DNA from 3 places in the Pseudarthrobacter sp. NBSH8 genome. Region 1 is predicted to be linked to each of the others. Evidence: predicted binding sites of a transcription regulator. Region 1 holds the regulator's gene; each other region holds the start of a gene.

The links. The regulator HrcA, encoded in region 1, represses chaperone genes, less so after heat shock. The targets are predictions, from matches to a motif close to TTNGCACTCGNNNNNNNCGAGTGCNAA.
Region 2: FYJ92_RS16070 (Hsp20/alpha crystallin family protein) is a predicted target of HrcA. The motif match lies at 7,603-7,629, and genes of this name have one in related genera.
Region 3: groL (chaperonin GroEL) is a predicted target of HrcA. The motif match lies at 2,113-2,139, and genes of this name have one in related genera.

What each region holds. Positions count from the first base shown of each region.
Region 1 covers NZ_CP043178.1:2,170,432-2,179,968, reverse strand. The annotation lists gene lepA (translation elongation factor 4) at 1-1,827, shown strand, start outside; gene hemW (radical SAM family heme chaperone HemW) at 1,864-3,093, shown strand; gene FYJ92_RS10040 (DUF4870 domain-containing protein) at 3,215-3,634, opposite strand; gene FYJ92_RS10035 (DUF3097 domain-containing protein) at 3,764-4,612, opposite strand; gene hrcA (heat-inducible transcriptional repressor HrcA) at 4,760-5,773, shown strand; gene dnaJ (molecular chaperone DnaJ) at 5,851-6,978, shown strand; gene FYJ92_RS10020 (16S rRNA (uracil(1498)-N(3))-methyltransferase) at 6,981-7,763, shown strand; gene FYJ92_RS10015 (GerMN domain-containing protein) at 7,773-8,729, opposite strand; gene FYJ92_RS10010 (PhoH family protein) at 9,106-9,537, shown strand, end outside.
Region 2 covers NZ_CP043178.1:3,463,804-3,474,565, forward strand. The annotation lists gene FYJ92_RS16030 (hypothetical protein) at 1-107, opposite strand, end outside; gene FYJ92_RS16035 (glycoside hydrolase family 15 protein) at 221-2,032, opposite strand; gene FYJ92_RS16040 (DUF72 domain-containing protein) at 2,179-2,910, shown strand; gene FYJ92_RS16045 (App1 family protein) at 2,988-4,082, shown strand; gene FYJ92_RS16050 (glycoside hydrolase family 1 protein) at 4,141-5,664, opposite strand; gene FYJ92_RS16055 (hypothetical protein) at 5,837-6,250, shown strand; gene FYJ92_RS16060 (hypothetical protein) at 6,242-6,619, opposite strand; gene FYJ92_RS16065 (J domain-containing protein) at 6,663-7,016, opposite strand; gene FYJ92_RS16070 (Hsp20/alpha crystallin family protein) at 7,092-7,517, opposite strand; gene FYJ92_RS16075 (MerR family transcriptional regulator) at 7,723-7,977, shown strand; gene FYJ92_RS16080 (MmcQ/YjbR family DNA-binding protein) at 7,872-8,303, opposite strand; gene FYJ92_RS16085 (phosphatase PAP2 family protein) at 8,309-9,088, opposite strand; gene FYJ92_RS16090 (DNA alkylation repair protein) at 9,256-10,341, shown strand; gene FYJ92_RS16095 (alcohol dehydrogenase catalytic domain-containing protein) at 10,460-10,762, shown strand, end outside.
Region 3 covers NZ_CP043178.1:756,460-767,221, reverse strand. The annotation lists partial or broken gene FYJ92_RS19270 (ABC transporter substrate-binding protein) at 1-230, shown strand, start outside; gene groL (chaperonin GroEL) at 307-1,935, opposite strand; gene FYJ92_RS03530 (ABC transporter substrate-binding protein) at 2,226-3,491, opposite strand; gene FYJ92_RS03525 (cold-shock protein) at 3,503-3,709, opposite strand; gene FYJ92_RS03520 (LytR C-terminal domain-containing protein) at 3,868-4,485, opposite strand; gene FYJ92_RS03515 (DUF3263 domain-containing protein) at 4,537-4,866, opposite strand; gene FYJ92_RS03510 (uracil-DNA glycosylase) at 5,000-5,770, shown strand; gene FYJ92_RS03505 (siderophore-interacting protein) at 5,785-6,624, shown strand; gene FYJ92_RS03500 (metallophosphoesterase) at 6,784-7,941, shown strand; gene FYJ92_RS03495 (threonine/serine exporter ThrE family protein) at 7,968-9,455, opposite strand; gene FYJ92_RS03490 (peptidoglycan bridge formation glycyltransferase FemA/FemB family protein) at 9,495-10,762, opposite strand, start outside.

The DNA of each region.
Region 1 (9,537 bases):
GTGCCCGCCGCGACTGATCCGGCCATCATTCGGAATTTCTGCATCATCGCGCACATTGACCACGGTAAATCCACCCTGGCTGACCGCATGCTGCAGTTCACCGGGGTGGTTAAGTCCCGCGACATGAAGGCCCAGTACCTGGATCGCATGGACATTGAGCGCGAACGCGGCATCACTATCAAGTCCCAGGCGGTTCGCATGCCCTGGGAGCTCGATGGGACCAGCTATGCGCTGAATATGATCGATACGCCCGGTCACGTGGACTTCACCTACGAGGTGTCCCGTTCGCTGGCCGCCTGCGAAGGGGCAGTGCTGCTCGTTGACGCGGCGCAGGGCATCGAGGCGCAGACTCTCGCGAACCTCTACCTGGCCATGGAAAACAACCTCACCATCATCCCGGTGCTGAACAAGATCGACCTCCCGGCAGCCCAGCCCGAGAAGTACGCGGCCGAACTGGCCAGTCTGATCGGCGGCGACCCCGACGACGTGCTCCGCGTTTCCGGCAAGACCGGTATGGGCGTCGAGGTCCTGCTGGACAAGATCGTCCGCGACCTGCCGGCCCCTGTGGGGGACCCGGCAGCCCCAGCGCGCGCCATGATCTTCGACTCCGTCTACGATACCTACCGCGGTGTGGTCACCTACGTCCGTGTGGTTGACGGCATGCTGCACCCCCGTGAACGCATCCAGATGATGTCCACCCGGGCCACCCACGAACTCCTGGAGATCGGGGTGAGCTCCCCGGAGCCCACCCCCTCCAAAGGCCTCGGCGTGGGCGAAGTGGGCTACCTCATCACCGGTGTGAAGGACGTCCGCCTGTCCAAGGTGGGCGACACCGTCACCAACCTGGCCAAGCCTGCCACTGCCTCTCTTCCAGGCTACGCCGATGCCAAGCCGATGGTCTTCTCAGGCCTGTATCCGCTGGACGGCACGGACTATCCGGTGCTCCGCGATGCGCTGGAGAAACTGATGCTGAACGACGCGGCACTGGTCTATGAGCCGGAAACGTCCGCCGCGCTGGGATTCGGCTTCCGGGTGGGCTTCCTCGGCCTGCTCCACCTGGAAATCACCAGGGAGCGGCTCGAACGCGAATACAATCTGGACCTGATCTCCACTGCCCCCAACGTGGAGTACGAGGTAACGCTGGAGGACAAGAAGGTGGTCCACGTGACCAACCCCAGCGAATACCCCTCCGGCAAGATCGCCGAGGTCCGCGAGCCGATGGTGGCTGCCACCATCCTTGCTCCGAATGAGTTCGTGGGCGCCATCATGGAACTTTGCCAGAGCCGCCGCGGTGTTATCGGCGGCATGGACTACCTGTCCGAGGACAGGGTCGAAATCCGGTACCGGTTGCCGCTTGCTGAGATCGTGTTCGATTTCTTTGACATCCTCAAATCCAAGACCCGGGGCTACGGCTCGCTCGACTGGAAGGCCGACGGCGAGCAGGTGGCCGACCTGGTCAAGGTGGACATCATGCTCCAGGGTGAACAGGTGGATGCCTTCTCCGCCATCACGCACCGCGAGAAGGCTTATGCCTACGGTGTGATGATGACCGGCAAACTGCGCGAGCTTATTCCCCGCCAGCAGTTCGAAGTGCCCATCCAGGCTGCCATCGGCTCCAGGATCATCGCCCGGGAAAGCATCCGCGCCATCCGCAAGGACGTTCTGGCCAAGTGCTACGGCGGCGACATTTCCCGTAAGCGCAAGCTGCTGGAGAAGCAGAAGGAAGGCAAAAAGCGGATGAAGATGGTGGGCCGTGTTGAGGTTCCCCAGGAAGCCTTCATCGCTGCGTTGACCACTGACGAGTCCAAGGACAAGGCCAAGAAGTAGTGATGAAAGTGGCCGGCAACACCGGAGGCCCCTGTAATGCCTAGCACTCTTCCGCTCGGCGACCCGGCTCCGTCGGACGGTCTGCTGCCCGCCCAGGCAGTGGACGGTGCTGCGGACCGGGCCTTCGGACTGTACGTGCACATTCCGTTCTGCGCGGTGCGCTGCGGATACTGCGACTTCAACACGTACACGGCCACCGAGCTGGGCGGCGGCGCGTCGCAGGACGCCTACGCCAGCACGGCCGTGTCCGAAGTTGACTTTGCCGCCACCGCCCTGCGGGACTCGGGTGTTCCGGACCGGCCGCTGAGTACAGTCTTCTTTGGCGGCGGCACCCCCACGCTGCTCCCTGCGGAAGACCTCGCCCGAATCCTGACAGCCGCCGTCGGGAACTGGGGCTTGGAACCCGGCGCCGAAGTGACCACCGAAGCAAACCCGGACTCGGTCACCCCTGCATCACTGCAGGTGCTGGCCGACTCCGGGTTCACCCGGGTTTCCTTTGGCATGCAGTCCGCGGTTCCCCATGTCCTAAAGGTCTTGGACCGCACGCACACGCCCAGTCGCGTGCCGCAGGTGGTCCAGTGGGCGCGGGACGCCGGACTGGCCGTGAGCCTGGATCTTATCTACGGGACGCCGGGGGAGTCCCTGGCGGACTGGCGGTTCTCCCTGGAGACGGCCCTGTCCTACCAGCCTGACCACATCAGTGCCTACGCGCTGATCGTGGAGGACGGCACCAAGCTGGCCGCCCAGATCCGCCGTGGTGAAGTCCCGGGGATCGACGACGACGACCACGCCGACAAGTACGAACTCGCCGACCAACTGATCGGCGCGGCGGGCCTCAGCTGGTACGAGGTTAGCAACTGGTCCCGGACGCCGGAGCAGGCATGCCGGCATAATCTGGCGTACTGGCGGGGGGACGACTGGTGGGGCATCGGACCAGGTGCGCACTCACACGTCGGCGGAGTCCGGTGGTGGAACGTCAAGCACCCTACGGCCTACGCCGGACGGCTCGCCCAGGGCCTGTCACCGGCCGCCGGGCGGGAAACGCTCGACGCCGAAACCCGCGACGTGGAGCGCGTGATGCTTGAGGCCCGGCTCGTGTCGGGGCTGGCAACGTCAACGCTGGGCGAACACGGTCAGCACGCCGTGGCCGGGCTCATTGCGGACGGCCTGGTGGAGCCGCCGGCAGCCTTCCACGGCACGCTGGTTTTGACCCTGAAGGGGCGCCTGCTGGCCGATGCCGTGGTCCGCAGGATCCTGCCGGACTAACGGTGGTGGGCCCACGCCCGCAGGGTTCCCTGGCCGAGCCTGCGAGGTTAGCGCGGCGGTCCCTTCCCAACTCTCGCAAGCTCGCGTCGGGGCCCTCGGGACGCCGCTTAGCGGGTGGGGACTACTTGATCCAGCGCAGGTTGTACTGGTAACGGTGCGGCTGGCCCTTGTTGACATGGATACCTGCGGCCACCGAGAAGCAGGTCAGGGCAATCCAGATCAGGGTGGCGATGACAGCGAAAATGTTTCCCACCACCGGAATAAACACCAGGACGTTGGCCACCAGCGCAGCAATGGTGGGCGGCAGGCTGAAGTTGAGTGCTTCCTTGGATTCCTGGGCGGTAAACGGCCCGCGCTCACGGAAAATCAGGTAGATCAGCAGGGACGGAACACAGCCGAGAATCCCGCCGAAATGCGCCAGCGTGGCCCACTGGCGGTCTTCGCTGGCCGTCAGCGGCAGCGCATTTGCCGGAACGCCCTGGTACTCTGAACGGCCCTGGCCGCCGTGGTCGTCCCGGTGCTCGCGTGCGTTTTGTGCCACGGTTTTCTTCCTTCGAAAGTGCAATGGTGCTGGGTTGGAGAATGCCGGACTGAAAGCAACTGCAGCCTCCGCAGTACCAAGAATACTGGTTCAGCCACCAAATGCCGCCGCCCCGAGCCGGATCCGGCGTTAATGCACTGTCAGGAAGTCGATGACTTCCTCCACCCGTCCGAGCAGTGATGCCTCCAGATCCGCGTAGCTGCGGACAGCGCCCAGCAGCCTTTGCCAGCCAAGCCCAATATCTTCCTTGGTGGAGTGCGGCCAGCCGAACGCTGTCAGAATGCCCGTCTTCCAGTCCTGCCCGCGGGGCACCACAGGCCACTGTTCGATGCCCAGGACAGCGGGCCGGATGGCCTGCCACACGTCAACGTAAGGGTGACCGACGATCAGGACATTGCCGGCAGCGCCGGGGGAATCCATTACGGCGGCAGCGATGCGAGACTCCTTTGAGTCCGGCACCAGGTGGTCCACCAGGACCCCCAGCCGGCGGCCGGGACCCGGACCGAACGCGGCCACCGCCCCGGTGAGGTCATCAATGCCATGCAAAGGTTCGACGACGATGCCCTCAACGCGGAGATCGTCACCCCAGACCTTCTCCACCAGTTCGGCGTCGTGTTTGCCTTCCACCCAGATTCTGCTCGCCTTGGCCACCTGGGCACGCTGGCCGGCCACGCGGACTGAGCCGGACGCCGTCCGGCCGGCCGCCACGGGGGCGGCCTGCCTGGGCGCCGGGGGAACGAGCCGGATGGGCTGCCCCTCCAGGAGGAACCCGAAACCGAGCCGGAAGGACCGGGACTTGCCTCGCCGGTCTTCGAGGGCCACGACATGCATGCCGCCGGACTTCTCCACCCGGGTCACCGCTCCCACCCAGCCGGACTGGGCATCTTCAAGGACCATGCCGCGTTCCACGGGAACCTCAGGAAGTTCGCTCCTGACGGGCGCGGTGATCTCCTGCGGACCCCAGTTCTGGTATTGCATGGATTGATTCCGCCTTGCCGCTAGATCCTGGCCCGGAATTTCGCCCGGAGCGGTACCAATGCTAACAACGGGGTGACTCATATTAGACTGTTAGCACTTAGGCATGTCGAGTGCTAACCCCGCAGTGACCACGGATGGAGGTGGAGTATGAGCGAGCCGCGCAAACTCGAAGTACTGCGCGCCATCGTGGAGGACTATGTGCACTCCCGCGAGCCGGTGGGTTCCAAAGCGCTCGTGGAACGCCACCACCTCGGCGTGTCCAGCGCCACTATCCGCAACGACATGGCGGCCTTGGAAGACGACGGCCTGATCACTGCCCCGCACACCAGCGCCGGACGGATCCCCACAGACAAAGGCTACCGGCTGTTTGTGGACCAGATTTCAGCGGTAAAGCCGCTTTCCCAGGCGGAACGGCGGGCGATCCAGGCGCTGCTGGAGGGCGCAGACGATCTGGACGACGTCCTGGACAGGACCGTCAGGATGCTGTCGCAGCTAACCAACCAGGTCGCCGTCGTGCAGTATCCGCATCTGAGCCGCGCCACCATCCGCCACATCGAATTCGTCCTGCTTGCGCCGCGGCAGGTCCTCGTGGTCCTCATCGCCACCACCGGCAAGGTAGAACAGCGCGTAATCGACGTCGGCCAGAACCTCGGCGACGACGCCGTCGCGTCGTTGCGGGCACACTTCCTCGGGTCCCTCGCGGGCATCTCGCTGAGCCGCCTGACGCCGTCGCTGCCGGGGGTCGTTTCGTCCGTCAGCCCGGGCCAGCGTGCGGCGGCCCAGGCATTGGCCCACGGGCTGGAAACGCTCGCCCACAACAGCCGCGAGGAACGCATGGTCATGGCCGGAACAGCGAACCTCGCCCGCTCCAATGTGGATTTTCCGCTCAGTATCGGACCGGTCCTGGAAGCCCTCGAGGAGCAGGTTGTCCTGTTGCGCCTCCTAAGCGACATGGCGCAGGATCCGAGGGGTGTGGCAGTCAGCATCGGGCGTGAAAACCCGTACGACGGGCTCGCGGAAGCCTCCGTGGTGGCCACGGGCTACGGACCAGACAGCACCGCCAAGATCGGTGTGCTGGGCCCCACCCGGATGGACTATCCCACCACCATGGCCGCCGTCAGGGCAGTAGCCCGTTACCTTTCAAGAATTCTGGGTCCGTAACAGCACTACGGTCCAGGCACGAAGAGCAGTGCCGGCAGCCCGCCTGCCGGCAGTACAACAAGGAAGAGATACGAACTTTGAGCAGCCACTACGACGTCCTCGGAGTCTCGCCGGAAGCCACCGGGGAAGAGATCAAGAAGGCCTACCGCAAGCTGGCCCGCACTCTTCACCCGGATGTAAACCCCGGGGAGGATGCTTCGGACCGCTTCAAGGCCGTGACCCACGCCTACGAGGTACTTTCGGACCCGCAGAAGCGACGGATCTATGACACCACCGGCAACGAGAACGGCACCGACAACGGGTTCGGCGGCGGCGGATACTCCGGCCAGGGCTTCGCGTTCCAGGATATCTTCGACACGTTCTTCGGCGCGGGCGGCTCCTCCGGCCCCGCGTCCCGGGTCCGCCGCGGCCAGGACGCACTGATCAGTGTCCGAATCGAACTGCGCGATGCCGTGTTCGGCGTCAACCGGAAACTCGAAGTGGACACCGCGGTCACCTGCCCCACCTGCAACGGGTCATGCTGCCGCGAAGGCAGCCACCCTGTCCGCTGCGATATCTGCGGCGGCAGCGGCCAGGTTCAGCGTGCCGTGCGCTCCATCCTGGGCCAGGTCATGACGGCGGCCCCGTGCGGCAGCTGCGATGGTTTCGGGACGGTCATCAAGGACCCTTGCAACGAATGCAGCGGACAGGGCCGCATTCGCAGCCGGCGGTCCCTCACCATCAAGGTGCCCGCCGGTGTTGCCACGGGCACGCGGATCCAGCTTTCCGGGCAAGGCGAAGCGGGCCCGGCCGGAGGACCATCCGGGGACCTCTATGTGGAACTGCGGGTCAACAACGACGCCACCTACGCCCGCGACGGCGACGACCTGCACGCGACACTTCACATTCCGATGACAGCCGCCGCCCTGGGCACCGAGCTGTCACTGGAAACCTTTGACGGACTGCAGGAGATCGACGTCAAGGCGGGCACGCAGTCAGGGGAGATCATCACGCTCCGCGGACTCGGCGTGACGCACCTGCGCGGTTACGGCCGCGGGGATCTGATGGTCCATCTGCAGGTTGAGACGCCAGCCAAGCTGGATGCGGCGCAGGAGGACCTCCTGCGGCAGCTGGCGAAGCTTCGGGGCGAGCAGTTCACGGAAGGCAAACTGGCAGCCAGCGGCGGCGTCTTTGCCAAGCTGCGGGACCGGTTCGGTAACCTGTAGCGGTGAGCAATCCCGTTTTCTTCAGCAGTGCCGGGGCGCTCGACGAGCTGGTGCCAGGTGCCCGATTTATCCTTCAAGGGCCGGAGGCACGCCACGCCGTGACCGTGAAACGGCTATCTCCTGGAGAGGCCGTGGACATTGCCGACGGCGCCGGAAAACGGCTGACGGGAACTGTTGTCTCGGCGTCGCCGGCAGAGCTTACCGTGGAATGCTCCGCCGTCGCCGTGGAGGACCGGCCCGACATCCGGCTGGTGCTGGTGCAGGCCCTCGCCAAGGGGGACCGCGACGAACTGGCCGTGGAAACGGCAACCGAACTCGGGATTGATGCCGTAATTCCCTGGCAGGCCGAGCGCTCAATCGTCCGCTGGAAGGGTGAGCGCGCGGCCAAGGCCCACGCAAAATGGCAGTCCGTGGTCACTGCCGCCGCCAAGCAGGCACGCCGCGCCTGGATCCCCGAGGTGCGCGCCGCCGTCGAAACGCCAGGCCTTGCGGCGGCAGTGGCGGCAGCGGATCTGGCCGTAATCCTGCACGAAGACGCGGTTCGGCCGCTCCGGTCCGTCCTGGAATTATGGCAGGGCGCCCAGGCTGACACCGGACCCCTGGAAATTCTGCTCATCGTTGGCCCGGAAGGCGGAATCAGTCCCCGCGAAGTCACCCGGCTTTGCGACGCCGGGGCCGTGACGGCCCTCTTGGGCCAGCACGTCCTCAGGTCATCCACGGCCGGACCGGCAGCTGTTGTCCTGGCGAGCGATGTACTGGGACGCTGGACAGCGCCAGTGTCCTGACGCGGCCTGCTACCGGATTTTGAAGTTCCGCGTATCCACATTCAGCTCCTGGCTGCTGCCGGCTGTCTCCACCTGCGAAACACGGAGCTCATAGTTCCCGGCGGACAGGCTCAGCGCAAGCGTGAACACTCCGGCCTGGGCCGCTTCGGCCGCTGCAGTGGTCTCCCCGGTGAGGTAGGGCGCCTTGTTCCCGTTCGCTTCGGCCCGCAGGATCTGCCAGCGGAGCTTGCCGCCAGGAACCGTGCTGCGGCCGGTGATCTTGACGCTTCCGCCTGCCAGGTCCGTCCCTTCCTGCGGATCGATGATCCAGACAGGCGCCACCATTCCGGCAGCCCGGGACATTGGGTCGCCAAGCTGGATGTGGTTGAAGGCAACGTAGTCGGTGTGGCTATCCACCAGGATCCTGACCTGGATCTGCTGGCCGGAATCGATCAGGCCGGAACTCGCAGCCGCCGCCGTAGCGGTAAAGACCAGCTGCTGGATGGCGCGGCCAGCCATGTCGGCGTCGAGATTGCTGTTAAAGGCATCTTCGGAGATGTCGACCGTGATGACGTTCTTGCCGGAGATGGACGAGGCAAGTTTCTCCGGATTCTGCCAGGGCGTGAAGAAATCCGGGTCCAGCGGCTTCTCCGACATCATGGCCCGGAGGGCACGTGTCACAGGATTCTCCTGCTCCGGCACGTCCCGGAACTCCCGGTACAGGAACACGTTGTTGTTGCTTCGGCCAATCCAGTAGACGGGTGCCTTGTTGGAAGACTGTGTGGTTTCCAAGGGCGCGCTGGTGGAGGGGCCCCCGGGTGAGCCGGTGGCAGCCTGGCTGGAGTTTGCCGTCGGGTTGGGCCCGGGGTTGGGGTCCGCGATGCAACCGGTGAGAAGGAGGAATGCTGGCAGTAGACCCAGGAGGCGTTGCGGACGGAAGCGCGGCTCGGCGCGTCTGGCAGTAAGGGGGGTCGCTGTTTGCGGCACTCTCGTGGCCTGTCCTTTCCCGGCTGTGAAATGGTGAGGCCTTGGCCCCGTGAGCCGGTCCCCGGACGGCTGTGATTTCCAGCATGGCATAACCGGTTCTGCCAAAAGGACCAGATCCCGGCTGCCGGTGCAACTGCAACGGGAACGATATGCGCCTGATATGAAGTTGATACCTAATGACGGCAACCGTCCCGCAGCACGCTGGTGACGGGTACCTTTCCCGGCGACCGCCGGGCGCTGCCGGGAGGTGCCTCCTGGCGTAAGATGGTAGGACTCCGCTGGCTCCTGCGTGCTCGGCAACAGCCCCGTCCACACAGCAGCCGGCGGCACTTTAAGTTTCGAACTGGAGGAGACCACAGGCCCGCGGGCCAGCACCATGACTGAATCAGCGAACGGAAAGCGCCGGCTCAATACTGACCGCGCCGCCGCAGAATTCCCCCATTCACTTCCTGGTGTCCGGACGGAGGTGGTTCTCTTTGACAACTCCGACCAGATGGTCCAATCGCTCGGCAGCCATGACGAGGCCTTGCGTTACATCGAAGAGCAGTTCCCGTCGGTGAACTTCCACGTCCGTGGAAACGAGCTGTCCATCAGCGGCCCTGCCAACGAAGTTCCGCGCATTATGCGGCTCCTGCATGAAGTGCGCGGCCTCGTGGCCCGCGGCACCGTCATCAGCCCCGCGGTGCTGCACCAGCTCGTTGCGCTGCTCCGCAGCCAGTCATTGCAGAACCCTGTGGATGTCCTCACTCATGACATCCTCTCCAGCCGGGGGAAGACCATCCGGCCCAAAACCCTGAACCAGAAGAAC
Region 2 (10,762 bases), 1.3 Mb from region 1:
TTGGTGGGAAAGGTCACGGAGATTGCCATCAGGTTCCCGGAACCGTCCAGCATCCGTACCCTGTAGCCGCCGTCGGGCGCATCCACCAGCTCAAAATGTCCGGCCATTACAACCACCCCTCGTTCAGTCACGGCGCTGTGCCTTTTGGGAGCGTTCCGCGATTCTAGTAAGTATACTTACCTTCCTTCCGGAGGTGAAGACCGGGCCGGGCGTCAACCCGTCATTGCCCCGGTTTTTCGGCCTCCGGTGGAATAGGTGCGTCACTGCGGCGAACTGTACCCTGATGAAGCTCAAGAGCGCTTGTCACAAGCGCGAAGTGACTGAAGGCCTGGGGCGTATTGCCCAACTGCCGGCCGGCCCGGACACCCCATTCCTCGCTGAGAAGACCCACATCGTTGCGCAGTTCCAGGAGGCGTTCGAAGAGTTCGGTGGACTCCTCGGTGCGTCCCGCGCCCAGCAGGGCCTCCACCAACCAGAACGAGCACGCCAGGAACACTCCCTCGCCTCCCGGGAGGCCGTCGTCGCTGTCGGCGGGACGGTAGCGCAACACAAAACCGTCTTCGGTCAGCTCCCGCTGGATGGCGTCAATGGTCCCCAGCACGCGGGGATCATCCGGCGGCAGGAAGCCCACCCGGGGGATCAGCAGGAGGCTGGCGTCAAGTTCAGGCCTCCCGTACGACTGCACGAAGGTGTTGCGGGCAGGGTCGAAGCCGTTGGCCATGACGTCCCGGTGGATGTTGCCGCGCAGTGCCTCCCAGCGTTCCACGGGGCCGGGCAGACCGAAATCACGGACGCCCTTGACCATCCGGTCCGCGGCCACCCAGGCCATCACCTTCGAATGCGTGAAATGGCGCCGCGGCCCGCGCATCTCCCAGAGTCCGTTGTCCGGCTGGTCCCAGATGGTCTCCAGATGCTGCATCAGGGCCACCTGAACGTCCCAGGATTCATCCGCGTGTTTGAGCAGGGAGGTCCTGGTCAGCGCAAGGCAATCGAGCACCTCCCCCCAGACGTCCAGCTGAAGCTGCTCCGCGGCGCCGTTCCCGGTCCGTACCGGTTTCGAATTCTCGTACCCGGCAAGCCATGGCAGTTCTATCTCCGGAAGCCTGCGTTCGCCGTGGATGCCGTACATGATCTGCAGGTCGGCCGGATCGCCTGCCACAGCGCGGAGCAGCCAATCGCGCCAAGCAGCGGCCTCGCCGGTGTAGCCGGCGGCGAGCAGGGCCTGCAAGGTCATAGCGGCGTCCCGCAGCCAACAATAGCGGTAGTCCCAGTTGCGGGGGCCGCCGAGCTGTTCCGGCAGGGACGTGGTGACGGCGGCCACGATGCCTCCGGTGGGGGCGTAAGTCAGCGCTTTCAGTGTCACCAGCGAACGGACCACGGCGTCCTGGTACTTTCCTTGCACTGTGCACTGGGACGCCCAGCCGCGCCAGTAGGCCAAAGTGGTGCGCAGCACTTTCTCGGCATCTACGTTGTGCGGGCGGGGAACATGGCTGGGCGCCCACGTCAGGACAAAGGGAACGCGCTGCCCCGCGTGGACGGTGAAGTCGCTGACGGAGTGCATATTCTCGCCGAGAAGGGGGGCCTCGGTGACAAAGTAGACGGAGTCGGGCCCGGCGACAGCATGCAGGCCGTGCTTGTCGCGGCGCACCCAGGGGATGATGTGCCCGTAATCGAACCTCAGCGCCAGTTCGCCATGCATTCTCACGCTTCCGCTTACGCCCTCCACGATCCGCACGATGTCCGCCACTTCATCGCGCGGCGGCATGAAGTCAATAACCCTGACAGTGCCGTCTGCGGTCTCCCATTCCGTTTCCAGGACCAGGGTCCCCTCCCGGTAACTTCGCCTGGTGCACGTGCCGCCGCCCGCCGGCGCCAGAAGCCAGCGTCCTGCCTCCGGCGTATCCAGGAGGGCGTTAAAACATGCCGGGGAGTCGAAGCGCGGCAGGCAAAGCCAGTCGATGGAGCCCTCGGTGCTGACGAGGGCGCCGGTGTGGAGATCGCCAACAACTGCATAGTCTTCGATGAGCGCCATTCCCATACCCTGCCACAAGGACGGTCCCCTCCCGGGAAAGCGGTCAATGAAAGCGCAAAGTACAGCGGTGTAGCCTGAAGCGACGGCCGGTCCACACACACCGGAGGCATCATGGATCATCCTTCATCCCTGCGGGTCAGCTGACGGTGGCTGTACATATCGGCACGTCCGGCTGGAGCTACGACCACTGGGAGAACGTGCTCTACCCGCCTGGCCCCCCGGCCCGCGACAGGCTGCAGCACTACGTTTCCCGGTTCGGCACCGTTGAGTTGAACGCCAGCTTTTACCGGTGGCCCCGGGAAACCTCCTTCGCCAGCTGGCGGCGCAGGCTCCCGGAAGGGTTCGCGATGTCCGTCAAAGCTCCGCGCGGCCTGACGCACGGCAAAAGACTTTACGGACCTGAAGTCTGGACGGAGCGTATTGCCCGCTGCTGGCACGAGCTGGGCGGCAAACGGGCTGTCCTGTTGGTTCAACTGCCTCCACAGCTGGAACGCGATGATGCCCGGCTGGATTACTTTCTCGCCGCCCTCCCGTGGTGGATCCGGGTGACCGTGGAATTCCGGCATCCCAGCTGGGACCATCCGGCGGTGTACGCCCTGCTGGAACGGCACCAGGCCGCTTACTGCATCATGAGCGGCGCCGATCTGCCGTGTATCCTCCGCGCCACAGCGCCCTTCGTCTACCTCCGTCTTCACGGCCCTGACCATCAGTACCTGTACGGCGGTTCCTACTCCGATACGGACCTGCAGTGGTGGGCGGACCGGATCCGCGAATGGTCCGCGGCCGGCAAGGACGTTTATGCCTATTTCAATAACGACGGCGGCGGGAACGCCGTGCGGAACGCCGGCACCCTCCGCCGACTCCTTGGTGAGGGCTGAGTGAGGCTGACGTCACGCACGACGGCGGGACCGCCCAACGTGCCCGGCGCGTGGCTGCGCTGTGGCAGAGTGGAGGCATGGACAGGGCTCCTCAGAATTCACCGCAGAACACTCCGCAGAACACTCCGCATTCCGCACCACTGTCCGGCACCCAGCTTTTCCGCCTGGCGCACCGGATCTCAGACGTCGTCAACGGCGTCCGCGTCCGGCTCGCCAAGCGCTGGAATTTCACGCCACAGACCATTGCGTACCAGGGCTACGGTTCTTCCGGATGGGTACGCGTGCTGGGCCGCGTCATGCTCACCAGCATTCCTGTACCAGGCAGCAAGGCCGAGCACGCAGCCCGAAACGGCACGCAAAACGTCCGCGGCTGGCGGGCCTTCACCAGCGTCCCGGTGCAGTTGGTCGAGGTGGAAATCACCATCGGCGGGGTCACCACCCGGGTCCGGGCAGACCGGGGCGGCCTCGTCGACACAGTGGTGGACGTGCAGCTCCCGCCCGGCTGGCACACCGCCATCCTGCGGGCCGACGGGACCGAACCCGTGGAGACGCTGATCCAAGTGATTGATGCCGAGGCCAAGTTCGGCATTGTGTCGGACATCGACGACACCGTCATGGTCACCGCCCTGCCCCGGCCGTTCCTGGCACTGTGGAACACGTTTGTCCTCAGCGAACGGGCCCGGATGGCCACGCCGGGGATGGCCGTCCTGCTGGACCGCCTCACACTTGAACACCCGGACGCGCCGGTCATCTATCTGTCCACGGGTCCGTGGAATGCCGCCCCCACCCTGGCCCGGTTCCTGAGCCGGAACATGTATCCCTCCGGCGCCCTCCTGCTCACCGACTGGGGCCTGACCCAGGACCGCTGGTTCCGCAGCGGGCAGGAGCACAAGCACCGCAACCTGGAGCGGCTCGCGAAGGAATTTCCGGATATGCGCTGGCTCCTGATCGGCGACAACGGCCAGCACGACGAGCAGATTTATTCAGGCTTTGCCCAGGAAAACGCCGACAAAGTAGCCGCCATCGCCATCCGGCAGCTCTCCGTCAGCGAGTCCGTCTTCGCCGGCGGGCACTCCGAGGACGGCGACCACACCACCTCGGTGGTGCCCTGGATCTATTCGCCGGACGGCGCCGGGATGGCCAAACAGCTCAAGGTCCTGGACCTTCTCTAGGCCCGCCACCCCGCCGGTCTGAGCGGCGCACCCGAGGTGGTCACACCGTCGTCGGAAATTACCGCTGTTCGGGAAGTACGGCGGTGTCCGTTTCCTCACTGGCCGCCTGCGCGACGGCGGTGCCGGCCGCCGCGGCAAGGTTCCGCTCCTCGATGAGCTCCTGAAGCCAGAAGTAGGACGCCTTCGGCGTGCGCTCAAGGGTCTCGAAATCAACATGCAGCAGGCCGAACGGCTGTTTGTAGCCTGCCGACCATTCAAAATTGTCCATGAGTGACCACACGTAGTAGCCGCGGAGGTCTATGCCCTCCGCTTCGCCGCCGGGAGCCGTGGCCTTCAGCGCCGACTCGATGTGGTCCGACAGGTATTTCAGCCGCCGCTCATCCGGAATGAAGGTGGTGTTGGTGGACTTGTCGCGGACGATGATGTCCTCAAAACTGGCCCCGCCCTCGGTGATGATCACCGGTGGCAGATGCGGGTAACGCTCCGCCATTTCCCTCAGAGCCACCCCCATGTACTCGGGCTTCACCGGCCAGCCGTAGGCGGTGACATCCGCTTCGGGCCAGGCCTCCACGTGGAACGGCGTGGAGCCGTTTCCGGCCGAACTCAGGTCGCTGCCCATGGCCTCCGCCATGGTGGCCGGCACCGCCCCGTCGCCGGGACCGACGGCTACCTTGGTGGGCATGTAGTAATTCAGTCCGTAGAAATCCAGCGGCTGCGAGATGATCTCCATGTCCTCGTCCGGATGCTCGAAGGAGCCGAAGAACTTCGCGGCGCGGATGATATCCGGATATTGGCCCGTGAGAACTGGGTCCGCGTACAGCCGGTTCTGTGCAATGTCCATCAGGCCGGCGCTGATCCGGTCCAGGGGGTTGATGGAGTTCGGGACCATGGGCGAGTACACGTTGGTCATCCCGATCTCGCCCGGGACCCCCGCCGCCCGCAATGCCTGCAGCGCGAGCCCATGGCCCAGAAGCTGGTGGTGCACGGTGGGCAACGCCTTGAGCATAAGGGCTTCGCCCGGCGAGTGCAGGCCCATGGTGTAGCCGTTGGTGCTGACTGTGGCGGGCTCGTTGATGGTGACCCAACGGGCAACACGGTCGCCGTACGCAGCAGCGGCAATCGCGGCGAACTCGCCGAGACGATGGGCGGTATCGCGATTCATCCAGCCGCCGGCGTCGTCCAATGCCAGCGGAGTGTCCCAGTGATAGAGGGTGACCATGGGCGAAATACCGTTGGCCAGGAGCTCGTCCAGGAGCCGGTCGTAGAAGTCCAGCCCGGCAGAGTTCACCGGGCCGCTGCCGTTGGGCTGGATCCGCGGCCAGGACAGCGAGAACCGGTACGAGTCGACGCCCAGCTGCTTCATGAGGGCAACATCGCCGGGCATGCGGTGATAGTGGTCGCAGGCCACAGCCGGGCTGTGGCCATCCACGATGGCGCCTTCCTTGGCCGAAAACACGTCCCAGCCCGCCGGGCCCCTGCCATCCTCGGTGAGCGCGCCCTCGATCTGGAAGGCCGCCGAGGCCACTCCCAACGTGAAGTCCGCCGGGATGATGGCGGCCAGGTCCCTAGCGGAAATGTGCATGGATTCAGTCCTTCGTGACCGAGAAAGCGTGGAACGGGTACGTCCCAGAATGACATACGGCCGGGCTGCTGACGAGCGTCACTGCTAGGGACTGTTCCCCAGTTTCCACTGACCCAGCCCGACGACACCAAACGTTGCCGTAGGACCTGATACGCAGCGCCAGGCGGTGGCCATGGGGCTCTGGCTCTTCAGCTTCGAAGGACACAGGCTGGCGGTCTTCCAGCGCGACGCGGACCCGCGGACCGGGCGTCAAACGGCCACCTTGGAAGTGCTGGCCACCGGTCCGGGAACAGCCAACGAGTTCCTGGCCGACTTCCGTGTCCGGATGGACAACCACAGCGTCCTCAAGGGCCAGGTCATCTCCCTGGTCATGTCCGAATATGGGCCGAACACGGCCGGAGTGACGTTCCTCCACCGCCCCAGCCTCCCGGCGTCGGACGTCATCAGGCCCGACGGCCTGCTGCCGAAGGTCGCGCCGGTGTCCGATTCACATCTGGCTGCAGCCGTGGAGGACCTGATGGCCGACGCCGAAACCCTCACCCGCAGCCTGCTGGGCAGCGGCACGGACGCGGCCGGCTCATTGTGAGCCGAAGAGGAACTCCTTGGCGTGCGCCACGGCCTTCCGGAAGGCATCGTTCCGGAGCGTGACGAGCTGCTCCGCGTCGCCTTCTGCCGGCTCCAGATAGCCGGTGTATCCGGGCCGCAGCACCCAGACGTCGCCGGCGGGCGGAAGATAGAACACCCCAAACGACCGCTGCTGCCCGTCCTCGGCGGTCCATACGGGAACCACTGCCAAGGCCGCGCCGGTGGCAGGGTTGATCCATTGGGCCCGGGGCACCGGTTCTTCGTGGGCTTCGGGGTCCAGGAACGGCGCAGTGCCCTTGCCCCAGCGCTGTTCGAAGCGTTCGTGGAAGGCAGGAATCAGGTGGGAGTCGTAGCGGCGCCAGTCGCTCATTGGTTTGTCCGCCTCCTCGCGGTGATGGCTGTCGTCTTAGGTTTTATGCCCACGGCCCGCTTTCCCAGCGCACCGGCGTGATCCTGATGGTGTTGCCGGCCGGGACGAACCGGTTGCTGACCTTCCGGACCGGGATGACGGTCGGGGTGCCACCCGGCGCACTTGTTCTGTTGCGGCTCCGGCCGAAGGCCGCGCGCCGCGCCGGGTCTCCGAGCACAGCGTAGGCCTGCATGATCCGCAGCAGCTCTCCATCATCGACGTCGCGGTCACCCGCTGGGCTGCCGTCGATGTCGGGGTGGTGGGTGCGCATCAGCGCCCGGTAGGCACGGGAAATCTCCTGCTGGCTGGCATCGGGTTTCACCCTCAGGGCGGCGTAGTAGTCCGGCTGGCTGGTCATTGCGGTACTTCCCGGGCGATCTTACGGCGACGGCGCCGGGGTACCGGCTGCAACCGGTGCCCCGGCGGTCCGGGCCTACTTACCGATCTCGTGCAGGGACCCCTGCTTGTTTTCGATCTCGATCCTGCGCGGCTTAGCCTGCTCCGACACCGGGATGCGCAGCGTTAGAACACCTTGGTCGTAGCTGGCCGTGATGTTGTCCGCATCAAGGGTGTCACCCAGGATCAGCTGGCGGCTGAACACTCCGCGCGGCCGCTCTGAGGCCACCAGTTCCACATTGGGCTGCGTGGGATCCTGGCGCTCCGCCCGGACAGTCAGTACGTTGCGTTCAACGTTGAGGTCCACAGAATCGATCTTGACGCCCGGGAGGTCGAACGCCACCACGAACTCGCCGTCTTCCTGCCAGGCGTCCATAGGCATGGCCGCCGGCCGGGCGGCGGTTCCGAGGACCTGCTGGGCGAGCCGGTCCAGCTCACGGAACGGGTCCGTACGCATCAACATCATTTCTCACTCCTTCAGTTTGAGATGTTGAATCCAGTTCATCTACCCACCCTCAGTTATCTGTGTTGGTGGATATAGATTTTTTATAGCACTCGTGCGAGACTGATGCAACATCACGGGAGGGAATTTTGGAGTGGACGCGGTCGGTGGAACACCAGGACGGAAACCGGGTCCTCGGGCCGGGCAGGCACTGTATGCCATCTCTGTGGCGGCAAAGCTGGCAGGGACCGGGCAGCAGAACATCAGACTCTACGAGACCAAAGGCCTGATCCTGCCGGAGCGAACGGCCGGGGGCACGCGTCAGTACAGTGATGCGGATGTCGCCCTGCTCCTGCACATCGGGGAACTCCTGCATCAGGGGCTCAATCTTGCCGGCATCGCCAAAGTATTGGAGCTCGAGGTAGCGAACGCCGAACTACGCCTCGCCCTCAGACGGGCCGGGTCGCGACCGGACGCGTAGCGGCTACGGTCCCGGCGTCGCTCAGGCCCTGCTCCCGCCAGCCGGTAGGACTCCGCCAGCAGTTCGCCGAGTTCCTCGGTGCCGATACGGGCCAGCCGGACCAGCACCAGCTGCGGCGACCGCTCGTGGTGCCGGGTCCAGAAGTACGTCTCGGGTTCCGTGCCGGCCAGCGCCTCCCGCTCGGTGGTCTTCACCGTCAGCACCCCGTCTTCCCACATGCGTGCCATCAGCGTCTTCGCGAACCAGGCGGGCTGGTCCCAGCTGCTGCGCTCGGTGACACCGGGCAGTGCCAGGCAGATGCTCCGCACATCATCCTCGGTTGCCATCGCGGCTAATCTCCCGGTGTGTCCGCTTTGGAGAGCTCGCCCGTGATCCGTTCGCCGGGGATTCGGGCGGTCCGCCACGTATCCAGGGCGATGACGGCACCGAGGATCAGGAGCGAGAGCGTAATCGAGGCAAGGGCGTCGCTGAACCAGTGGTAGCCGAGGTACAGGCGGCTCACAGCGGCGAGAACTATGCCGATGCCCGCACCAACGAAGCCGAGGGCTGCCGACGTCGGGTTTTCCCGCCGCGAGAAGACGAGGAACGTGGTCACCAGCAGGAAGTCGCAGGCACCCAGGACGTGGCCGGACGGGAACGAGAAGGTGTGGTCGGCGCCGAACAGCATCAGGTCCACGGGCGGCCGCGAGCGCTGGACGATCGCCAGGATGATCTGCGATATCACGACGCCGGTGAGCATGGCGGCGGCGAGCATAATGGGCCGCCAGGCGTGCTTCGCCGCGAACCCCCAGACCACCGTCACCACCAGCACGATGACGGGCAGGGCGACGGGACCGAAGACTACGGCGAGGAAAATCATCACGGCAGTGAGGGCCTCGGACCGGAGCGAGAGCAGCCAGTTGCGGATGGATTCGTCGGGACCCCACGGGCCGGTATTGCTCTGCAGGACGCCCATCAGCGTAACGACGAACAGCAGGGCCCCCACGGCCATAAGGACCACCGCAGTCCGGTACAGAGCCATGCGCGCGGCCGGTTCCATAAAGCGTTCCTCCACCACGAACTTGTCATGGAAGGTTCGCCAAAGACTGTTCTTGCGTGCCTGTTCTGCCACTGTGTTTCCGTCCGTGCGCCGTTGAGGAGTCCTGAGGTGAAGATTATCCCTTCTGCCCGGCGTTGGGCCCACTCAGCCCGGCCGTTTGCCGTGCCGCCGGGCATGTCAGCCTGCCGGGGTAGCCTGACTCAGTGGGTGTGATGAATGAGTTGATCAACAGGCAGTGCGTGGATACACTCGCCGGAATCCTGGCCGTGGCCGCTCCGGGAACGGATTGGCCGCACGTTGCTGCCGCCGCTGCGCACTTGGACGGGTTGAGCCTTCGCGGCCGTACGGATGCGGTCAGCAGGGCGCTGCTGGCGGACGTGCGGGAGCTTCCAGATCCGGGATATCCGACGGCGGCGCGCACCTTCCGGAGCGCCCTTTCCAAGGCCGGTTTCTCGGGGTGGATCCTCTGGCCAGTGTCCGAGGCCGCCGTCACGCTGGCGCTTGAAACACGTGACGGGTTGAAATCCCGCCACGACTTTGACGACTGCCTGGCCCTCTTGGCCGAACTGACCCCGAGGCTCACCGGCGAGTTCGCCATCCGCCGGCTGCTGGCCGCTGACCTGGAGCGTTCCATGCAGATTATCCAGGGCTGGACCGGGCATCCGGACGAGCATGTCCGGCGGCTGGCCAGCGAGGGGACGCGGCCGTACCTCCCCTGGGCGGTGCGGGTACCCGCCGTCGTGCTCCATCCGGAGGCGTCCCTCCCGATTCTGGACGCCCTGTACCGGGACCCTTCGGAGTACGTGCGGCGGTCGGTGGCGAACCACCTCAACGATGTGGCGCGGCACGCGCCAGCCCTGGTAGTGGCGACGGCGGCTCGCTGGCTATCCGCGCCGGACGCCAACACCGCATGGGTGGTCAGGCATGGCCTGCGGACTTTGATCAAGAAGGCCCACCCCGGTGCGCTCGCGCTGCAGGGGTTCGCGCCGGCGTCGGTGGCTGTCTCGGGTCCCCGGCTGGACCGGGACTCGGTGGCCATGCCGGGTGAACTGGCTTTCGACTTCGCAATCGCCAACACCGGTAACTGCGATGCCCGGCTAGCCATTGACTATGTGGTCCATTACGTCAAAGCCAACGGCACGCAATCGGCCAAGGTCTTCAAGCTTGCGGCGCTCACCCTCGCCGCCGGTGAGACCCGCACACTCTCGAAGCGTCACGCCTTCCGGCAGATGACCACCCGCGTGCACCACGCGGGGGTCCATGCCCTTGAGTTGCAAATCAACGGGATCCGGCACGGACATACGGAGTTCGAGCTGCACCTCTGAGGTGGGAGGCACTGCGGGTACCTGTATCAACAGCCACTCCCACGCATGCGGAATGTGCGGTTGGCTAGTAAGGGAACACCCGGGCTCCGGCCCCTGACGAAGTGCTGAGGAAACGAAAATGCGAGCAACCATCATGTATGGCGCCGGCGACGTGCGCGTGGAGAACGTGCCTGACCCCGTCATCCAGAATCCGACCGACGCCATCGTGCGGATCGTCAATTCCTGTATCTGCGGCTCCGACCTGCACCCTTACCACGGCATGCCCGCGTCCAGGCAGGGCAGCCCCATGGGCCACGAGTTCATCGGCGTTGTCGAGGAAACGGGCAAGGACGTCTCCACCCTGGAGAAGGGGGACTTCGTCATCGCCCCGTTCGCCTGGTCCGACGGGACCTGCGATTTCTGCCGTGAAGGCCTACAGACC
Region 3 (10,762 bases), 1.4 Mb from region 1:
GCATCACCCCTGCCCTCAAGCCGGCAGACACCACCGTGGTGGCCTTCCTGAAGGCCATTGCGCCGGACATAGCCGACGCACCTCCCGTCCCGCCGGTGGGTGCCGGTAGCGTCCAGAACGTCATCAAGCGGTTCACCGATGAAGTCCTGTACAACCGGATGACTCCGCAGACGGCCGCCGAAGCGTTCAAGAAGGAAGTCGAAGGAATGCTGGCCACGGCCCGCAAGTAGTGGAAATAGATGCGGCCCCCTCCAGTGGAGGGGGCCGCATCATTGTTTGCGCGGAACGTGGTCCGGGCGCTGGGGACTAGAAGCCGCCCATGCCGCCCATGTCGTCGCCGCCACCCATGGCCGGAGCGTTCTTCTCCGGCTTGTCAGCCACAACGGCCTCGGTGGTGAGGAACAGACCGGCAATGGATGCCGCGTTCTGCAGGGCAGAGCGGGTTACCTTGACCGGGTCGTTGATGCCGGCAGCCAGCAGGTCGACGTATTCGCCGGTTGCTGCGTTCAGGCCGTGGCCTGCAGGCAGGCCGCGGACCTTGTCGACAACAACGCCAGGCTCGAGGCCGGCGTTGAAAGCGATCTGCTTCAGCGGGGCGTCGATGGCAACACGGACGATGTTCGCACCGGTTGCTTCGTCACCTGTCAGGTTCAGGTTCGCGAACGCCTTGGCGCCGGCCTGGATCAGCGCAACGCCGCCACCGGCGACGATGCCTTCTTCAACAGCAGCCTTCGCGTTGCGGACAGCGTCCTCAATGCGGTGCTTGCGTTCCTTAAGCTCAACTTCGGTTGCGGCACCGGCCTTGATGACTGCAACGCCGCCGGCCAGCTTGGCCAGGCGTTCCTGCAGCTTCTCGCGGTCGTAGTCCGAATCGGAGTTTTCGATCTCGGCACGGATCTGGGAAACGCGGCCAGCGATCTGGTCGGCGTCGCCGGCACCTTCAACGATGGTGGTCTCGTCCTTGGTGACAACAACCTTGCGGGCGCGTCCCAGGAGTTCCAGTCCGGCGGTCTCCAGCTTGAGTCCGACTTCCTCGGCGATGACCTGGCCACCGGTGAGTACAGCGATGTCGGCCAGCTGGGCCTTGCGGCGGTCGCCGAAGCCCGGAGCCTTGACGGCAACGGACTTGAAGGTGCCGCGGATCTTGTTGACGATCAGGGTGGCCAGGGCCTCACCCTCGATGTCCTCGGCAATGATCAGCAGCGGCTTGTTGGACTGCATGACCTTTTCCAGGACAGCAACCAGTTCCTTGACGTTGGAGATCTTGGAGTTGACGATCAGGATGTACGGGTCCTCAAGGACCGTTTCCTGGCGCTCAGTATCGGTCACAAAGTAAGCGGAGATGTAACCCTTGTCGAAGCGCATGCCTTCGGTGAGCTCGAGCTCCAGGCCGAAGGTGTTGGACTCCTCGACGGTGATGACGCCTTCTTTGCCCACCTTGTCGAGGGCTTCAGCGATCAGTGCGCCAATTTCGTCGTCACCGGCGGAGATGGAGGCAGTAGCCGCAATCTCTTCCTTGGTTTCGATTTCCTTGGCGGAGGCCAGCAGCTCAACCGTGACGGCCGCTACAGCCTTCTCGATACCGCGCTTGAGGGACAGCGGGTCAGCGCCGGCCGCGACGTTGCGCAGGCCTTCCTTGACAAGTGCCTGCGCCAGCACGGTAGCCGTGGTGGTTCCGTCGCCTGCGACGTCGTCCGTCTTCTTGGCAACTTCCTTGACCAGCTCGGCGCCGATCTTTTCGTAAGGGTCGTCCAGCTCGATCTCCTTGGCGATGGAAACACCATCGTTAGTGATCGTGGGGGCGCCCCACTTCTTTTCGAGGACGACGTTGCGTCCACGCGGGCCGAGGGTGACCTTGACGGCGTCGGCGAGGATGTTCAGGCCCCGCTCAAGACCGCGGCGTGCCTCTTCATCAAATGCAATGATCTTGGCCATAACGGCAGTAGTCCTTTCGGGACAGTCGTTAAGAATGAACCTCACTGCAGTGCCCGCGACGGACGATCCTTCACCGGCGGCCTCTGTATGCCGCGGCCGGGGATCTCACTCCAGCTAGGTATTTCTCTCGCTCCACGACCGCCACCAAGCTCCGATGCCGGAAAACCGGACGTTGCTTTAGCAGTCGGTACGTAAGAGTGCTAACTCAATAATTAGCACTCCCTAGGTGAGAGTGCAAGCGAAAGGCCCCGCAAATCGCGCCGTCAGGGCGCCCTGTTCGCCACCGGCGATCAGCCTGCTGCCCGGCCTGCAGTCTCACGGCCGGTGAGCACCGCCCTGTTGTCTGCGCCGTAGGTGAACACCATGTAGTTGGCCGTGGTGATGTCACCGTTGGCGTCGAAGGCAACCGGCCCCGATTCGCCGTCGTAATTAATGCCGGCCCCGGTCTTCAGGACCCCGAGGCAATCGGTGTAGGACAGGCACGGCTTGGTGGCCGGGCCAGAGGCCTGCGCGGCGGGCTGCCCGCCTGCTGTCCCGCCGGAGACGGCGATCAGGTTGGCGGCGATGGAACGGCCGGCATCGTCGTCAGCCTTTGCTGCGGCCAGGGCCGCGAGGTTCACGGCGTCGTAGGTCTCTGCGGCGAACGAAAGGTCTTTCAGTGCAGGGTTGACCGCCACAAGACGGGCTTGGAAGTCTGCGGACGGCAACAGACCCGGCACCACGGCACGGGCGCCGTCGAGGGCCTTGGATCCCAGCCCCGAACCGTACTGGGCGAAAGCGCCGTCGCTCAGGATGATGCTCTTGCCCCGGAGCCCTGCGTTATTGAGCTCTGCGAGGGCACCCTGGGCGTCGTCCCTGGCGATCAGCACTACCGCGTCAGGTGAGGCGGCCTTGGCAGCGGCTGCCGCGTCCCCGGCGTCGCCGGGCTTGAAGGCGGTGGTGGAGACGGTGTCCAGGCCGGCGTTCTTGGCGGCGCCGGCCACCGCGGCAGCTACGTCTTTTCCGTAGCCAGAGTCCTGGTGGACCACGGCAAGGCTCTTGGCACCGCCTTCCTTGGCCAATTTCACCAGCACCGATGCCTGGGCAACGTCCGCAGCCGCCGTCCTGAAGTAATAGCCGCCGCTCTTGTAACGGGACAGGCCGGCAGCGGAGTTGGCCGGCGAGAGGAGCGGGACGCGCGCAGCCGAGAGGACATCGATGGCGGCGGCGGCGTGGCTCGAATCGGTCGGTCCGATCACCACATCAACTCTGGCTGAGGCCAGATGCCTGGCCTGGGCATCGGCGCCATCGCCGGCGCCCACCACCAGATCAACAGGCCTGCCCTTGTGGCCCCCGGCCGCATTGATTTCCTTGATGGCCAGTTGGGCCGCAGCGAGCTGTGAGTCGTTGAGGAAGGCCTGCTTCCCCGCGCTGTCCTGGATCAGCCCGATCCGCAGCGTGCCGTCACCGGATGCTTCAGCGGATTCAACGCGTGCATTGCCGCCCGACCCGGCGCAGCCAGCCAGGGCCAGCAGGAGGGCCGCCCCTGTAGTTGTGCGGACGATTGTTGAGCGCAAGCTGCGGTGGATCACTGAGCGGGCCGGACGTTTTCTGCCTGGGGGCCTTTCTCGCCTTCGCCGACCTCAAGCTCGACGCGCTGGCCTTCATCCAGGGCCCGGTAACCTTCGCCCTCGATGGCCGACCAGTGCACAAAGACATCGCCCCCGGAGCCGTCCACCGTAATAAAGCCGTAGCCCTTTTCGGCGTTGAACCACTTAACCGTTCCCAATGCCATGATGTCCGCTCTTTTCCGTCGTGCCGCCGGTCCCCGTCGGGAGTGTGCCGCTTGTTACGGACCGAAGCCTGAAATCACTCTAGCGACAAGCCATCCGGAGGGCCGAGCCACCCGGCCGCTCCGGTGCCCAAAAGTTATTCAGGCGTGACCGCGGGGCACTACTGGTAGCCCGGCCCCAGGACAACAACCAAGGGCACCTGGAATTCCTGGGTATCCACCAGCGTGGGAATGTTCAGGAGTTTGGAGACTGCTTCGGCGTTGGCTTCCTGCGCCGGGCCCGCATAGAAAATTGCTGATGTCTGCTGCGGAGCGCCGCCCCAGTTTCCCACCTGGCCCAGCGTCCAGCCATCGGCCTGGACCATCGAGCTGATGCGTCCGGCGAGCCCGGCCGTCCCGGCCGCGTTGTAGATGGCAACACCTTGGGACTTGTCCAGCACAGCCGCGGAGGGAACATCACTGGGCGAAGCGCTCGGCTCTGCGTCCGGACTGTTAGAGGGCTCCGGGTCCGCGGAGGATTCAGCAGTGACCGACGGAGCCGCGCTTGCCTCGGGTGCCGCGGTTGATTCCAGGCTGGTGGAGGCTTCGCTGCCGGCCTGGGTGAACCCGAGCCTGGGAAGGATCAGGAAGGACACCACTCCGATGGCCAATGCCACAATTCCCACCGCCAGGATGGGCCACAGCTTGCGGCGGGCCGGCGCCGAGGCCGCACGGTGGACACCCTGCCGCGAGGCGGACTCCGGAACCTTGTCGAATTCATCCCGAGCGTATTTGGTCATGGTGGGGAGACGTCCTTGTTGATTGCTGCTGATGGCTCAGCACGAGCGTGGTCAGGCGTCGGAACCCAGGCGTCGTGCAGTGCGTGCCCGGTGACGCGACGTACGTAGTCTACGCAATCTCTTGACCAGCATGGGGTCGTGGGCCAATGCAGCCTCGGTGTCAATAAGGGCGTTAAGCAGCTGGTAGTAGTGGGTCGCGGACAGGTCGAACAGCTCCCTGATGGCCTGTTCCTTGGCCCCCGCGTACTTCCACCACTGCCGCTCCAGTGCCAGCATCTGCTGGTCGCGCTCGCTCAGGGGAGAGTCACGGAGGGTAAAATCCGCCAGCAAAGAGCCTCGCTCCTCAGGCTCCGGCACGTGCTCCCGAGCAGGTTCCTCCACGGCACACCCCTTCGCTGGTCTTGCTGAATTACCGGTTAAGTTTCAAAATCTCCTCCCCATGTTACGGCGTGAATAACACTGATGTCATTTGCGGCCCGGCTGCAGTGGCCGGTGACCCTGCGAGAATGGGAGCGTGTTTGATTCTGACGCGCTGTTCGAACTGACGGCGGACCCGGCCGAGCCCGTCGGCTTTGCCGAGATGGCCGCTTTGCCGCTCAGTGAGCTGATGGCGGCCGACTGGGCGGAGACGCTGGGCCCCGTGGAGGGTGACCTGCGTGGCGTCCTGAACTTCCTGGCCACCGAAGTTGCCGCGGGGCACCATGTGCTGCCGGCGCCGTCGAACGTTCTGCGCGCCTTCCGGCAGCCGCTGGCCGGCGTGAAAGTCCTGGTAATGGGCCAGGACCCCTACCCGACGCCGGGCCATGCGATCGGCCTGTCCTTCGCCGTTGACGGGCGGACCCGGCCCATCCCGCGGAGCCTGGCGAATATCTACCGCGAACTGGAGGCCGATCTTGGCCTTCCCGCGCGCGTCCACGGCGACCTGTCCGCCTGGGCCAACCAGGGGGTCCTGCTGCTTAACCGGGTCCTGAGCGTCCGTGCCGGGGCTGCCGGCTCCCACCGGGGCAAAGGCTGGGAGGCCATCACGACGGCGGCAGTCACCGCGGTTGCCAGCCGGCGCACGTCCGACGGCGGGCCGGCGCCGCTCGTGGCGGTGCTGTGGGGCAAGGACGCGGAGAGCGTCCGGCCCCTCCTGCCGGGCGCGGCGGTCGTGTCCAGCGCACACCCCAGCCCGTTGTCGGCGTCGCGCGGATTCTTCGGCTCCCGGCCCTTCACCACCATCAACCAGCTGCTGCAGGACCAGGGCTGCCCTGGCGTAACCTGGGAACTCCCCCCGGTCCCTTAGCTTAGGGTTACCTTATGAGCACTGTTCCGGCCGCCACCAACGCCACAAAAAATACACGTCCGCAGATCGATCTCACGGTCATTCGGCGGGAAGAACTCTCGCCCCACATGGTCAGGATCGTGGCAGGCGGCAAGGGTTTTACCGCCTACGTGAACAACAGCTTTGTGGACCGCTACGTCAAAATTGTCTTCCCGCAGCCCCACATTGACTATGCCCAGCCCCTGGACCTGTGGACCATCCGCGAAACCATGCCCCGCGAGCAGTGGCCCTTCACCCGTACCTACACGGTCCGCTGGGTGGACACCGAGGCGCAGGAACTCGCCATCGACTTTGTGATCCACGGCGCCGAGGGACTGGCGGGTCCGTGGGCGGCTGCTGCCATGCCCGGCGACACCTTCACCTTCACCGGACCGGGCGGTGCCTACAACCCGGCGCCGGACGCGGACTGGTACCTCTTTGCCGGCGACGAAGCCGCCCTTCCTGCGATCGCCGCCGCCATCGAATCGTTGCCTGCTGAAGCGGCCGGCCTGGCATTTATCGAGGTGGATAGCGACGCCGACATCCAGCCCGTCGCGTCCCCGGCGGGGGTTCAGGTGACCTGGCTTCGCCGCAACGGCGCTCCCGCAGGCGCCGGGGACCTTCTGGTTTCCGCGGTGGCTGGCGCCGAGTGGCCCGCCGGCCGGGTCGACGTTTTTGCCCACGGCGAGCGTGGTTACATGAAGGGCCTGCGGGACGTGTTCTTTGTCCAGCGCGGCCTTGAACGGAACCAGGTTTCGCTGTCCGGCTACTGGGCCCAGGGCCGGGTGGAGGACGACTTCCAGGCCGAAAAGAAGCTTCCCGTCGGCAAGGTCTGACCCCGTAGCCAGCACTCCGCACCCTCTGACCGATCGCCCAACAAATGGCCCAAAATCTTGTCCGGCGCACCCCACAGGCCTACACTCACAGTAAATGGCACTCCGGCAGCTGCTGATCAGGCTTCCGATTACGCCGTCCGAGCGTCCCGGGGAGCCGTCATGAATGCTACGACCAGGCGATTCCTCCGCCGGGTTTTTGCCTTCTGCCGCGCAGTGGTCAAAACAGCAGTGTTCGCCCCAATGGCCGCCCGGGCAGCATCCGCCCCGGCCCGGATCTGGGCGGCCCTGTCCTGGGCCACCCTCATCTGCCTTGCGGGCTCGGCGTGCCAAGCGGCGCCGGAAGGCCCACCCGTGCAGCCGCAGGAGCAGCCAGCCTCCGAAGAACAGCCTGCCTCCGACTCGAGGTCGGTTCACTTCACCGCAGCCGGGGACATCGGCCTGGGCGGCGGCGCGAAGGCAGTCCTCGATGTGATCGCCGGGCTGAAGCCGGATCTAAACATAGTGCTCGGTGACCTCTCTTACCAGGCCGGAGCCGAGCAAGCGTTCTGCGACATGGTGACCAAGAAACTTGGCCAGGATTTCCCGTATGAGCTGATCACGGGCAACCACGAAAGCGACGGCCACGACGGCGACATCGGCAAGTTCGCCCAATGCCTGCCCAACAGGCTGCCCGGGTTGCAAGGCACGTACGGTACGCAATGGTACGTCGACGTGCCCCGGGACCGCCCCCTGGTGAGATTCATCCTTATTTCTCCCGGGATTGATTTTCCTGGCGGACAGCCCCTGGACTATTCACAGGGCAGCAACCGCTGGCGCTGGACCGAATCTGCCATCGACGGTGCCCGTGCCGCAAACATCCCCTGGACTGTGGTGGGCATGCACACCCCGTGCTTCAGTATGGGAAAGTACGGCTGCCAGCCCGGGGAGCGACTGACGAACATGCTGGTGAGCAAGAACGTGGACCTCGTGCTCACCGGCCACCAACATGTCTATCAGCGGACACGTCAACTCCGCCTGACTGAACGTTGCCCCGTGCTGGTCCCCGGAGAGGCCCGGAACGATTGTGTGGCCGACTCCGACAACGACCTTGCCCAGGGGCAGGGCACGGTCTTTGTCACGGTCGGTGTGGGCGGCGCCGGGCACCACGACGTCCAAGCCGATGATCCTGAGGCAGGCCTGTTTGCTGTCTGGACAGGAAAAAACAGCGATCGGACCCTCGGAACGTTGGACGTGAGGTTGACGCACGCACGCCTGGAGGCGCGCTTTGTGCCCGCCGCCGGATTCACCTTCACCGACGCCTTCGCGATTGAGCGCTAGGGGAAGGCTTTAGTGCCTGGCGCTAGCTAGCGCCTCCGGGCGCGGCGCCGCTCGTTGCTGGCAAGGCCGCGTGTCAGCGGCCGCGCCAGGGTGTCGCCGAGGACGATTCCGCCGGCTGTGCCCAGGACGATCGCGCCGGCGTTGAGCATGCCGCCAGCACCAAGGAGAACTTCTGATTCCTCCATGGTCAAGACATACATGGACCGGAAAATGGTCAGCCCGGGCAACAGGATCAAGGCCGCCGGGACCGCTACCACCAACTGTGGTGCGCCCATCTTAAGCGCCACCACGCGCGCCAGCAGGCCGATCGCGACGGCGGCGAGCGCCGGGGAGAACCGGTCACCGACGCCGAGGGACGCGGCGCCCAGCAGCACAAAATAGCCCACCACGCCCACACCGGCGGTGGGCAGCAGCAGCTCCCAGGAGGTCTGCTCAGTCACGCCGATGGCCATCACTGCGACGGCGATAAAGATCACCAGGACCCAAAGGTCGTAGGCAGGCGGGAACGTCTGCGTGACACTAATGGGCTGCATTCCGGTCATCTGGCCCACCACGAATGCCACTGCAATCCCGGCCACAATCGCGCCGAACGTCAGCAAGGTGGACAGAAACCGTCCTGCTGCGGTCACGGGAAAACCGTTGATGGCGTCCTGGACCGAGGAGACGAGGCGTCCCGTGGGCAGGAGCAGGAGGATGCCACCTACCACCACAATCGATGGTGCATTGGTGAGTTCAAAGCGCCACAACAGCAACGCGGTGAGCGTAACGCCGAAGGCGCATGCCGCCGTCGTGAAGAAGTCCGGAACCCGCCACCGGCCCAACTGGCGGGCGAGCAGGCTGACTCCGATGTTGGCCGCGAAGGCAATGCCCGAGGACACAGGGCCGCCGCCGAGGACACCCACAAAGACTGCCGCAAACACGCCGAAGGCTACGGTGACCATCCAACGCGGAAACGGTTTGGGGCTGGTGATGGCCTCGTCCAGCCGGCGGATCGCCTCATCGCGGCCTACTCCTCCGGCCACGATGTCCGTCACCAGCCGGTGTACCTTGGCCAGCCCGGCATAGTTGTTGGTCCATGACCGCACCACGCGAAGCAGCGCGATGGGCGTCTGGTCCTTGGGCGCGTAGTTGATGCCCACCGACTGGTTGGTGATGTCCACTTCGATGTTTTTCAGCCCCAGCGCCGCGGTAACGGCAATGATGCTCGTCTCCACTTCCAGGGCGCCTGCCCCGTACCGGAACATGGTCTCGGCCAGGTGCAGGGCAAAGTCCAGGGTCTTGCGTGCGGAGGTGTCCACGCCTCCCACCTGGATCATGGGGTTGGCGTAGGGGCTTCCGGCGAGCCTGTCCACAATGCTCATCGGCGCTGTCGGCGGGTTCTCCCCCCGGACCAGTCGCCGCAGCATTCTCTTGGCCGCGGCATCCTGGCGGAGCTGGGAGGGTGTCAGCGGCTCTGTTTTGGGCAGGCCGCCGGGGGGAGGCCTGCGCCTTGGATTTTCAGGTCGATCGGTCACCTTGGTGCTCCTCCCTTTCTGGCAGTTCGCGGATTGGTGCTAGGCTCGGCGTTTCAGTGGCAGTTTGCCCAGCAGCGTGCGGGCCGCGGCGATGGCCGTTCGGACCAGGCGGTTGGCTTGGAAGGCTACCGGCCGCACGGGCATCACGAAGTCACCCAGCAGCTGGACCACGTCGCCACCGAAGCCCTTCTTGAACTCGTAGCCGCCGTGGCCTTCTTCGTCCTGTCCCTGGATGCCGAAGGTGCCGTAGAAGTTGTAGCGCGAGTAGCCTTTGTCCAGGGCGTGCAGCATCATCCCCCAGTACAGCGAGGTGGCGCCGTTGAAGTAGATGTAGTCCTGCTTGGTGCCGCCGATAACGCAGACCACCTCGTCGCCGAAGCAGACGAAGTGGATGGCGGCCACTGTTGCGACTCCCACGGAGTCCGGGAACCGCTCGATGTCCTTGAGGCTGCGTTCGTAGCTGTCCACGAGGTCCTGGACCACTTTGAGGCGGTTGGCCTTCTTTTTGCTGCCGGTCTCTTCCACTTCACGGCGGAGTTCGGCTGCGGACGCGGCTTCCGCTTCCAGGCGCTCGGTGATGGACTTCCGGTACTCGGGGATGTCGATCTTGGCCATCATGAGCTTGGTGAACTCGGCCGAGGTAGTCCGCAGGAGCTGTTCGTAGTATTCGCATTCCCGGTAGAAGAAGCCCTTCTCGTCCCCCGCGGTGCTCAGCGCGTCGTAGAACTCGTCGAGGGTTTCAAGGGTGGCCTGTTCCAGGAACACGCCGTTCTTTTCAGCCTTCCGGATGGCCTTCCGGGTCCGGTAGCTGGTGCCCATGATGAGCTCCTCGGCGTCCGCGATGCCCTCGAGCTGCTTGATGAACATCCAGTTCACGTTGGCGAAGTTCATGTCCGAGCCCAGGTGTTCAAAACCGAGGCCCGCCAGTTCCGCCACGAGCGGCCTGTTGTCCACGATCTCGGGGTGTTCGGCACCGTCGGCATCGCGGGCGATGTAGGTCAGGTTCGGGGAAATCCGCAGTTCGGCAGCCTTGCGTTCGGCGGCACGTTCCTTAAGGAGTCCGACGACGTCACGCACCAGTGCGGCGTCCGTGTAGTCCAGGATGGGGCCCTTGGCGCACTCGCACACCTTGTAGCCCCAGCGGTTGGTGGTGTAGTTCAGTTTGCCGGCGGCGACCAGAACGCCGTCGCGCTTGACACCGAACAGCTCCACTGCCTGGCCGCGGGCGCTCTGGAAGCGGGTGAAGTCAGCGGACTGGATGAAGTTGTTTTGCGGGTGTTTGAGGGAGAAGGACTCAAACTCGGCAT